Regions from separate parts of the Kribbella sp. CCNWLW201 genome, predicted to be linked through region 2. Evidence: predicted binding sites of a transcription regulator. Region 2 holds the regulator's gene; the other holds the start of a gene.
The links. Region 2 encodes HrcA, which represses chaperone genes, less so after heat shock. Its sites were predicted from a motif close to TTGGCACTCGNNNNNNNCGAGTGCCAA; they were not measured.
Positions count from the first base shown of each region.

Region 1: groES (co-chaperone GroES) is a predicted target of HrcA. The motif match lies at 2,893-2,919, and genes of this name have one in related genera.

Region 1 is NZ_JBBCBQ010000002.1:163,444-168,041, forward strand. It holds gene shbA (RNA polymerase sigma factor ShbA) at 1-237, opposite strand, end outside; gene V9K99_RS10435 (hypothetical protein) at 380-616, opposite strand; gene groL (chaperonin GroEL) at 708-2,327, opposite strand; gene groES (co-chaperone GroES) at 2,465-2,761, opposite strand; gene V9K99_RS10450 (peptidoglycan-binding domain-containing protein) at 3,097-3,687, shown strand; gene V9K99_RS10455 (class I SAM-dependent methyltransferase) at 3,697-4,598, shown strand, end outside.
Region 2 is NZ_JBBCBQ010000010.1:103,041-107,638, forward strand. It holds gene V9K99_RS33100 (ThuA domain-containing protein) at 1-636, shown strand, start outside; gene V9K99_RS33105 (Gfo/Idh/MocA family protein) at 621-1,724, shown strand; gene hrcA (heat-inducible transcriptional repressor HrcA) at 1,847-2,869, shown strand; gene dnaJ (molecular chaperone DnaJ) at 2,895-4,037, shown strand; gene V9K99_RS33120 (16S rRNA (uracil(1498)-N(3))-methyltransferase) at 4,038-4,598, shown strand, end outside.

The DNA.
Region 1 (4,598 bases), on a different contig from region 2:
ATCACGGTACCGGCTCAGCGCGCCGAACACCGCGACACATACTTCCTGTGCGACGTCGTCGACCATGTCGGCGCCGCCGGGATACGTCCAGAGCCTCGACCGCACGTAGCGGTGGGCAACGGCACGCACCCTGGTGAGCAGGTCATTGAGAGCTGTCCGGTCGCCTTCGCTCGCAAGCGCGGCAAGATCCCTGAGCTCGACCCGGTCGTGGGTGTGCGGTACTTGGACCTCGGTCACCCCTCGCCCCCTCGTGTTGGACCGGTCAGCCTGCAAGATAGTACGGCGCTCACCTTCTCTTGCCTAGTGGCAATTCGTGATCACCAGAACTTTTTGGTCACGATCTGTCACTACCCGCCCGTACGGTTGCCGCCCGCCTGGCTCACCCCTGATTCGCTGGCTGGCGGGAGACCGGTCGCACTCCGATCGACTGGGGTGCGACGTGGCCCGCCACCCGGCCGTCGTCGGTCGTGATCACCCAGGCGCCGAGTATCCCCGGCGGCGTGAGCCAGGCTTGCGGATCCGCGGGCCAGTTCACCGGATACCCGGCGAGCTCGTGCACGTCCCGAAGGAAGCCGGCACAGCTGTCCAGGTCGCTCTCGCCCCGTTCCCGAATCACGCCCCAACCCAATCACGGTCCGGCAAAGGAACACCGCCCGGCTGGTCCGAGGACCGGCCGGGCGGTGTGGGTGTTGCTCGTGACCTGAGGATCAGTGGCCGTGACCGTGGCCGTGACCGGCCGCGGCGGGCTCCTCTTCCTCGGGCTTGTCGACCACCAGGGTCTCGGTGGTCAGCAGCAGCGCGGCGATCGAGCCGGCGTTGGCGAGCGCGGACCGGGTCACCTTGACCGGGTCCAGCACGCCCTGGGCCAGCAGGTCGCCGTACTCGCCGGTGGCGGCGTTGAAACCGCTGCCCAGCTCCAGCTCGGCGACCTTGGCGGTCACCACGTAGCCCTCGTAACCGCCGTTCTCGGCGATCCAGCGCAGCGGCTCGACGATCGCCTTGCGAACGATCCGGACCCCGGCGAGCTCGTCACCCTCCAGGTCCAGGCCGCCCTCGAGCACAGTGGCCGCGTGCACCAGGGCGGAGCCGCCGCCGGCGACGATGCCCTCCTCGATCGCGGCCCGGGTCGCGGACACAGCGTCCTCGATCCGGTGCTTCTTCTCCTTCAGCTCGACCTCGGTGGCCGCGCCGACCTTGATCACGCAGACGCCGCCGGCCAGCTTGGCCAGCCGCTCCTGCAGCTTCTCCCGGTCCCAGTCGGAATCGGTGCGCTCGATCTCGGCCTTGATCTGGTTCACCCGGGCCTCGATGTCGTCGGCCTTGCCGGCGCCCTCGACCACGGTGGTGTTGTCCTTGCTGACCACGATGCGGCGAGCGGTGCCCAGCACCTCCAGCCCGACCTGGTCCAGCTTCAGGCCGACCTCGGGGGCGATGACCTGCGCGCCGGTGAGGGCGGCCAGGTCCTCCAGCATCGCCTTGCGGCGGTCACCGAAGCCCGGCGCCTTGACGGCGACGGAGGTGAAGTTGCCGCGGATCTTGTTCACCACCAGGGTGGACAGCGCCTCGGCCTCGACGTCCTCGGCGATGATCAGCAGCGTCTTGCCGGACTGCACGACCTTCTCCAGCAGCGGCAGCAGGTCCGCGATGGCGGAGATCTTGCCCTGGTGGATCAGGATGTACGGGTCCTCCAGCACCGCTTCGCCGGCCTCGGCGTCGGTGATGAAGTACGGCGAGATGAAGCCCTTGTCGAACTGCATGCCCTCGGTGAACTCGAGCTCGGTCCCGAAGGTGTTCGACTCCTCGACGGTGATCACACCGTCCTTGCCGACCTTGTCGAACGCGTCCGCGATCAGGGTGCCGATCTCGGCGTCCCGGGCGGAGATGGTGGCGACGTGGGCCATGTCGCCCTTGTCGTCCACCGGTCGCGCGGTCTCGACCAGCCGCGCCGACACGGCCTCGACGGCCGCCTCGATGCCCTTCTTCAGGCCCATCGGGTTGACCCCGGCGGCGACGGCCCGCAGGCCCTCGTGCACCAGCGCCTGCGCCAGCACCGTCGCGGTGGTGGTGCCGTCACCGGCGATGTCGTTGGTCTTGGTGGCGACCTCCTTGGTCAGCTGCGCACCAAGGTTCTCGAACGGGTCGTCCAGCTCGACCTCACGGGCGACGGTGACACCGTCGTTGGTGATGGTCGGGGCGCCCCACTTCTTGTCCAGGACGACGTAGCGGCCCTTCGGCCCCAGCGTCACCTTCACCGTGTTCGCGAGCTTGTCGACGCCGCGCTCCAGCGCGCGCCGGGCGTTCTCGTCGAACTCGAGGATCTTCGGCATGGAAAAACCAGTCCCTCTCTGAATTCTCTTCTCGTTGCGCTCAGCCGGTTCCGGACCACACACGGCTCCGGACCGACTCCGCCCCGGCGCCGGTGATCGGCACCAGGGCGGTGTCAGTCAGGAACAGCGGGCGATCGTCACTTGCTGACGACTGCGAGGATGTCGCGGGCGCCCAGGATCAGGTAGTCCTGGCCGTCGTACTTGACCTCGGTGCCGCCGTACTTGGAGTAAATGACCTTGTCGCCGACTGCGACGTCCAGCGGGACGCGGTTGCCGTTGTCGTCGATCCGGCCCGGACCGACGGCGAGGATCTCGCCCTCCTGCGGCTTCTCCTTGGCGGTGTCCGGGATCACCAGGCCGGACTTCGTGGTCTGCTCGGCTTCGAGCGGCGCGACGAGGACACGGTCCTCGAGCGGCTTGATCGTGACCGACACTTGCTGACCTCCACGGTCGATTCGCTTGTCTGTGGTTCAGGGTGGTCGCGCTCCCCTGCCGTCGCGGGGGTCAGAGGCCGGACCGCTGGCACCCTCCACCGGAGAGTGCCAACACCGAATCTAGGCCGCGATTAGCACTCGGTCAACTCGAGTGCCAGGATTTCGCCGCCAAGGAGATCTGGACCAGCTGCTGCCACGAACTCCCCAGACCCGCGCAGGGTGATCGGGCAGGTGCGGATTGTGGTCGAACGCTGGGCCTGGGCGGGGTCGGCATGGGACCGTTCTGTCTGTACGGCGTCCCGGCCGCTCCGGGACCGGGTGCCCGAGGAGAGACCATGGCCCTCAGCTTTCCCTCTCTGCCCAAACTGTCCGGCCGCACTGTCGCGGTTGTCGCCGCGGCCGGTGCGCTCGCCGTAGGAGCAATTGCCGCTGGCGCCTCGAAGGACCAGCCCGCCACCGCTCCCAGCACGGACGCACCGGCCGCAGCACCTCCGCAGGCGGCGCCTGCCGCGGACACCGAAAGCCTCCGCGCAGCTGCCGCAACCGCGCTCCCGCAGTGCCGGTCCGCCAGGCTCGTCCCGGTCAACCGCAGCTGGGGTATCCCGATGCCGTCCGTCTACGGCAGCGAGAGCACGTACTGCAACCTGATGTTCGGCGACGACCCACACCGAGGCTCCACTGTGTTCGGTGACCCGGACACCGCCATCCGCGTCCTACAGCGCAACCTGAACTTCTGCTACGGCACCAAGCTCGCTGTCGACGGCATCTACGGCAGCAACACCCGCGCCGTGGTCAAGGCCGTCCAGCGCAGGCACAAGCTCGTCGCGGACGGCATCTACGGACCGAAGACCCGCTCAGCCATGAATTGGCGCCTCTACTCGATGGCCACCCGAAGCTGGAGCAGAGGCTGCTCGAGCCCCCTCTAAAGTGGCGGGGTGACAGTCACCGGCTTGCTGGACGGCCCCGGCGCCGAACTCCTCGCCGATGCCTGTGCGAGCTACCAGCCCGGCCACGAGCTCCAACTGGTCGAGAAGCTGCGCCGCCAGTACGACGCCACACTCGTGACAGCTGCGGTCACACAGGCCTCACTGCGCCACCGGGCCGTCGCCAAGTTCGGCCCGGACGCGGCCCGCATGTACTTCACCCCAGACGGCCTGGAACAGGCGACACGAACCACTGTCGGCACTCACAGAGCACAGCGCATCGCGGCAACACTGCCGGGCAGCAGCGTGGTCGACCTGGGCTGCGGCATCGGCGGCGACCTCATCAGCGCTGCACGAGCCGGACTGCGAGTCACCGGCGTCGAACGCGACCCAGCCGCTGCTGACGCGGCCCGCGCCAACCTGGCCGCGCTAGACCTGCCCGGTGAGGTCGTAGTCGGCGACGCCGAGTCCTTCGACCTCACGCCGTACGACGTGGTGTTCGCAGACCCGGCTCGGCGGGCGGACGGCCGGCGCGTGTTCGATCACAACGCCTACTCACCGCCGTGGTCCTTCGTGACCGATCTCCTGAGCCGCACTGCCTGTGTGAAGGTCGCACCGGGCATACCGCACGACGCCGTACCGGACGGGGTGGAGGCTGAGTGGATCAGCGACGCAGGTGAAGTGAAGGAGGCCGCACTGTGGTCTGGCCGGTTGTATGCCGGTACTGCGCGACGGGCGACTCTTCTGCCCAGTGGCGCTTCGGTGACCGACGCGCCGGAGGCTGAGAGTGGTCCGGTGGGTCCGTACATCTACGAGCCCGACGGTGCCGTGGTGCGGGCCGGTCTGGTGACCGCGGTCGCCGCTGCGGTCGACGGGTGGTTGCTGGATCACCGGATCGCGTATGTCACCGCAGC
Region 2 (4,598 bases):
ACACGACGTGCACTGGTGGTCCGGGGCGGCTGGGAAGGGCACTCCCCGGTCGAGGCGACCGACATGTTCATTCCCTACCTGCGCGAGAGCGGCTTCGAGGTCACCGTCTCCGACACGACCGAGAGCTACCTCGACCTGGACGGCACCGACCTGGTGCTGCAGTGCGTCACCATGAGCCAGATCGAGCCCGCGCACTTCAAGGGCCTGGAGGCGGCGATCCGCAAGGGCACCGGGTTCGCCGGGTGGCACGGCGGGATCTGCGACTCGTTCCGGGACAACTCCGACTACAGCTTCATCACCGGCGGTCAGTTCATCTCGCACCCGCACGGGTTCACCGACTACCGGGTCGACGTCGTCGCCGAGCACCCGATCGTCGAGGGCATCACGCACTTCGACGTCCACACCGAGCAGTACTACGTCCACTACGACCCGACGAACACCGTGCTGGCCACCACCACGTTCCGCTCGCACCCGGACTACCCGTGGATCGAGGGCGCCGTGATGCCGGCCGTCTGGACCCGGACCTGGGGTGCGGGCAAGGTCTTCGTCTGCACCGTCGGTCACAAGCTGGACGACCTCGAAGTACCCGAGGTCCGAACGATCATCGAGCGGGGGCTGCTGTGGGCGAGCAAGTGACGCGGGTCGGCATCGTCGGCACTGGGGTCATCTCCGGCACGTATCTCGACCACCTGGGCAAGCTCCCCGGTGTCGACGTGGTCGCGGTCGCCGACCTCGACGTGAGCCGCGCCCAGGCGATCGCCGACAAGAACCCGGGCATCCGCGCGCTCACGTCCGACGATCTGTACGCCGCGGACGACGTCGACATCGTGCTCAACCTGACGATCCCGGCCGCCCACGCGGCGGTTCACCAGGCCGCCCTCGAGGCGGGCAAGCACGTGTACGGCGAGAAGCCGCTGGCCGTGGACCGCGCCGAGGCCGAGCCGCTGCTGAAGTACGCGGCCGCCAACAACCTGCGCGTCGGCTGCGCACCCGACACTGTGCTCGGCACCGGTACTCAGACCGCCCGCGTCGCCATCGACCGCGGCGACATCGGCGTACCCACCGCCGCGACCGCGTCCTTCGTCACACCAGGCCACGAGCTGTGGCACCCGGCGCCCGAGTTCTACTACCAGCCCGGCGGCGGTCCGGTCCTCGACATGGGCCCGTACTACGTCACGAGCCTCATCACCCTCCTTGGTCCGGTACGACGGGTCACTGCACGCGCTGGTCAGTCGCAGCAGCAGCGGAAGATCCACACCGGTCCGCGAGCCGGGGAGACCTTCCCGGTCCAGGTGCCGACGCACGTGACCGGCGTACTGGAGCACGAGTCCGGTGCACTGACGACGCTGCTGATGTCGTTCGACGTGTGGGCCGCGCGGCTGCCGCGGATCGAGGTGCACGGGACTGAGGGCAGCATCTCGGTGCCGGACCCGAACGGCTTCGACGGCAAGGTGGAGATCGCCACGGCCACGAACCGTGACTGGATCGAACTCCCTGTAGCCGGTGGGTACGCCGGAGCCGGCCGGGGTGTCGGTGTCGCGGACATGGCCCGCGCGATCCGCAACGGCGAGCCACACCGGGCCGACGGCGCGCTGGCGTACCACGTGCTCGACGTACTCGAGTCGGTGCTGGAGGCGGCGGCCCAGGATCAGCCGGTGGACGTCGCGAGTACGGTCGACCGACCCGCCGCCGTACCGTTGGGCGCGTCTCCCGAAATCGCCTGAGACCCGTCCCACGCCGGAATCTGGCACTGGCGGCTACTACGGCTCGGTAGACTGGCACTCGGATCATTTGAGTGCCAGGGTCCGCTGACGTCGACGGTCGATGGCGAGAGAGGGTGGTGCGCGTGCTGGACGAACGCAAGCTTGATGTTCTCCGCGCCATCGTCGAGGACTACGTGGCGACCCATGAGCCGGTCGGTTCGAAGACGCTGGTGGACCGGCACAACCTCGGAGTGTCGCCGGCGACCGTGCGCAACGACATGGCCGCGCTGGAGGAGGAGGGGTACATCACCCAGCCGCACACCAGCGCCGGCCGGATCCCGACCGACGCCGGCTACCGGCTGTTCGTCGACAAGCTGAGCACGGTGAAGACGTTGTCGCCGGCCGAGAAGAAGGCGATCACGTCGTTCCTGGCCGGTGCGGTCGACCTGGACGACGTCGTACGCCGTACTGTCCGGTTGCTCGCCCAGATCACCCGGCAGGTCGCGATCGTGCAGTACCCGTCGCTGAACCGGTCGCACGTGCGGCACGTCGAGGTGGTGACGATGACCCCGCGGCGACTGCTGTTGGTGCTGATCACCAGCACCGGCCGGGTCGAGCAGCGGATCGTCGAGCCGCCGCACGACGTCGACGAGCAGCTGATCGGCGACCTCCGGTCGAGGCTGAACACGGCACTCGCCGGCCAACGGCTGACCGAGGCGGCGACCTCGCTGGCCGCCGTCCCCGAGACGTTCGCTCCGGCCGACCGCCACTTGGTGGCGGCGATCGTGACGACGCTGCTGGAGGCGTTCACCGACGAGGTCGGCGAGCAGCGGATCGCGGTCGGCGGCGCGGCCAACCTGACCCGGTACGGCGACGACTTCGAGCGCAACGTGAAGCCGGTGCTGGAGGCGCTGGAGGAGCACGTCATCCTGCTCAAGCTGCTCGGTGAAGCGACCAACCCGCAGACGCTGACCGTCCGCATCGGGCACGAGAACCCGTACGAGGAACTGGCCACCACCTCGGTGGTCGCGACCGGGTACGGGTCCAAGTCGGAGGCGCTGGCCACGCTCGGCATCGTCGGCCCGACTCACATGGACTATCCGAGCACGATGGGCGCCGTCCGCGCCGTCGCCCGCTACGTCAGCCAGATCCTGGCCGACACCTAAGCCCACCAACCCCCTGGTCTGGAGTATGAGCACCGATTACTACGCCGTCCTGGGCGTCAGCCGTGACGCTTCACCGGACGAGATCAAGAAGGCGTACCGCAAGCTGGCCCGCCAGTATCACCCGGACGTGAACGACTCCGAGGACGCGCACCACAAGTTCCAGGAGATCGGCCGCGCCTTCCAGGTGCTGAGCGACCCGCAGAAGCGGCAGATGCACGATCTCGGCGGTGACCCGTTCGCGACCGGCGCGGGGGCCGGGGCGGGACCGGGCTTCGGCCAGGCCTTCACCTTCACCGACATCATGGACGCCTTCTTCGGCCAGACCGGCGGGGCCACCCGCGGGCCGCGGCCGCGGACCCGGCGCGGCCAGGACGCGTTGATCCCGCTGCGGATCGATCTGGCCGAGGCCGCGTTCGGCACCACCCGGGAGCTGAAGGTCGACACCGCCGTACTGTGCCCGACCTGTTCGGGCTCGGGTGCGGCGGCCGGTTCCGAGCCAGTCACCTGCGAGATCTGCCACGGGCGCGGTGAGGTCACCCACACCCAGCGCTCGTTCCTCGGCGAGGTGCGGACGATGCGGCCGTGCCCGAACTGCCGCGGCTTCGGCACCACCATCCCGAACCCGTGCGTCGAGTGCTCCGGCGACGGCCGGGTCCGGTCCCGCCGTACCGTCACCGTGAAGATCCCCGGCGGCGTGGACAGCGGCACCCGGGTCCAGCTGTCCGGCCAGGGCGAGGTCGGCCCCGGCGGCGGTCCGGCCGGCGACCTGTACGTCGAGATCGAGGTCGAGCCGCACGAGATCTTCACCCGCAGCGGCGACGACCTGCACTGCACGGTCACCCTGCCGATGACGGCGGCGGCGCTCGGTACGACGATCGACCTGCCGACCCTGGAGGGCGAGACCACCCCGCTGGAGATCCGGCCGGGCACGCAGTCCGGTACGGCGATGACGCTGACGGCTCGTGGTGTGCCGCGACTGCGGCACGCGGGTCGCGGCGACCTGATCGTCCAGGTGATCGTCGAGACCCCGACCAAGCTGGACGACACCCAGGCCGACTTGTTGAGGCAGTTGGCTGGCATCCGCGGCGAGGAACGCCCGCAGGGCCAGGTCCAGGCCGCCCACAAGGGCGTCTTCGGCCGCCTCCGCGACGCCTTCGGCGCCCACTAGATGGGCGTCGCGGTCTTCTTCTCGGAAGACCTGTCCCGTGACGAGCTGACGCTGGATGGTGCTGAGGGACGTCACGCGGCGGTCGTACGGCGGATCGGTCCGGGGGAGCGGATCCGGCTGACTGATGGGCGGGGTTCGTACGCCGAGGGCGCGGTGACGGCTGCCTCGAAGAGCGGGGTGACTGTTGCTGTCGACCACCGGAGGACGGTGGCGGCGAGCAGTCCCCGGTTGGTCGTCGTACAGGCGTTGCCGAAGGGCGAGCGGGCCGAGCTGGCGGTCGAGATGCTGACCGAGGTCGGTGCGGACGTGATCGTGCCGTGGAACGCGGAGCGGAGTCAGTTCCGCAGCAACCCGGAGCGGTCGGCGAAAACGCTTGCGAAATGGCAAGCGTGGGCTTTCGAGGCGAGCAAGCAGTCCCGCCGGTCCTGGTTCGTCGAGGTGACCCCGATCGCGACGACCGCGGAGGTCGCGCGACTCGTGGCCGACGCCGCGCTCCCCGTCGTACTGCACGAAGAAGCAAAGACCCGGCTGGCCGGCCTCGACGTACCCACGTCCGGTGAC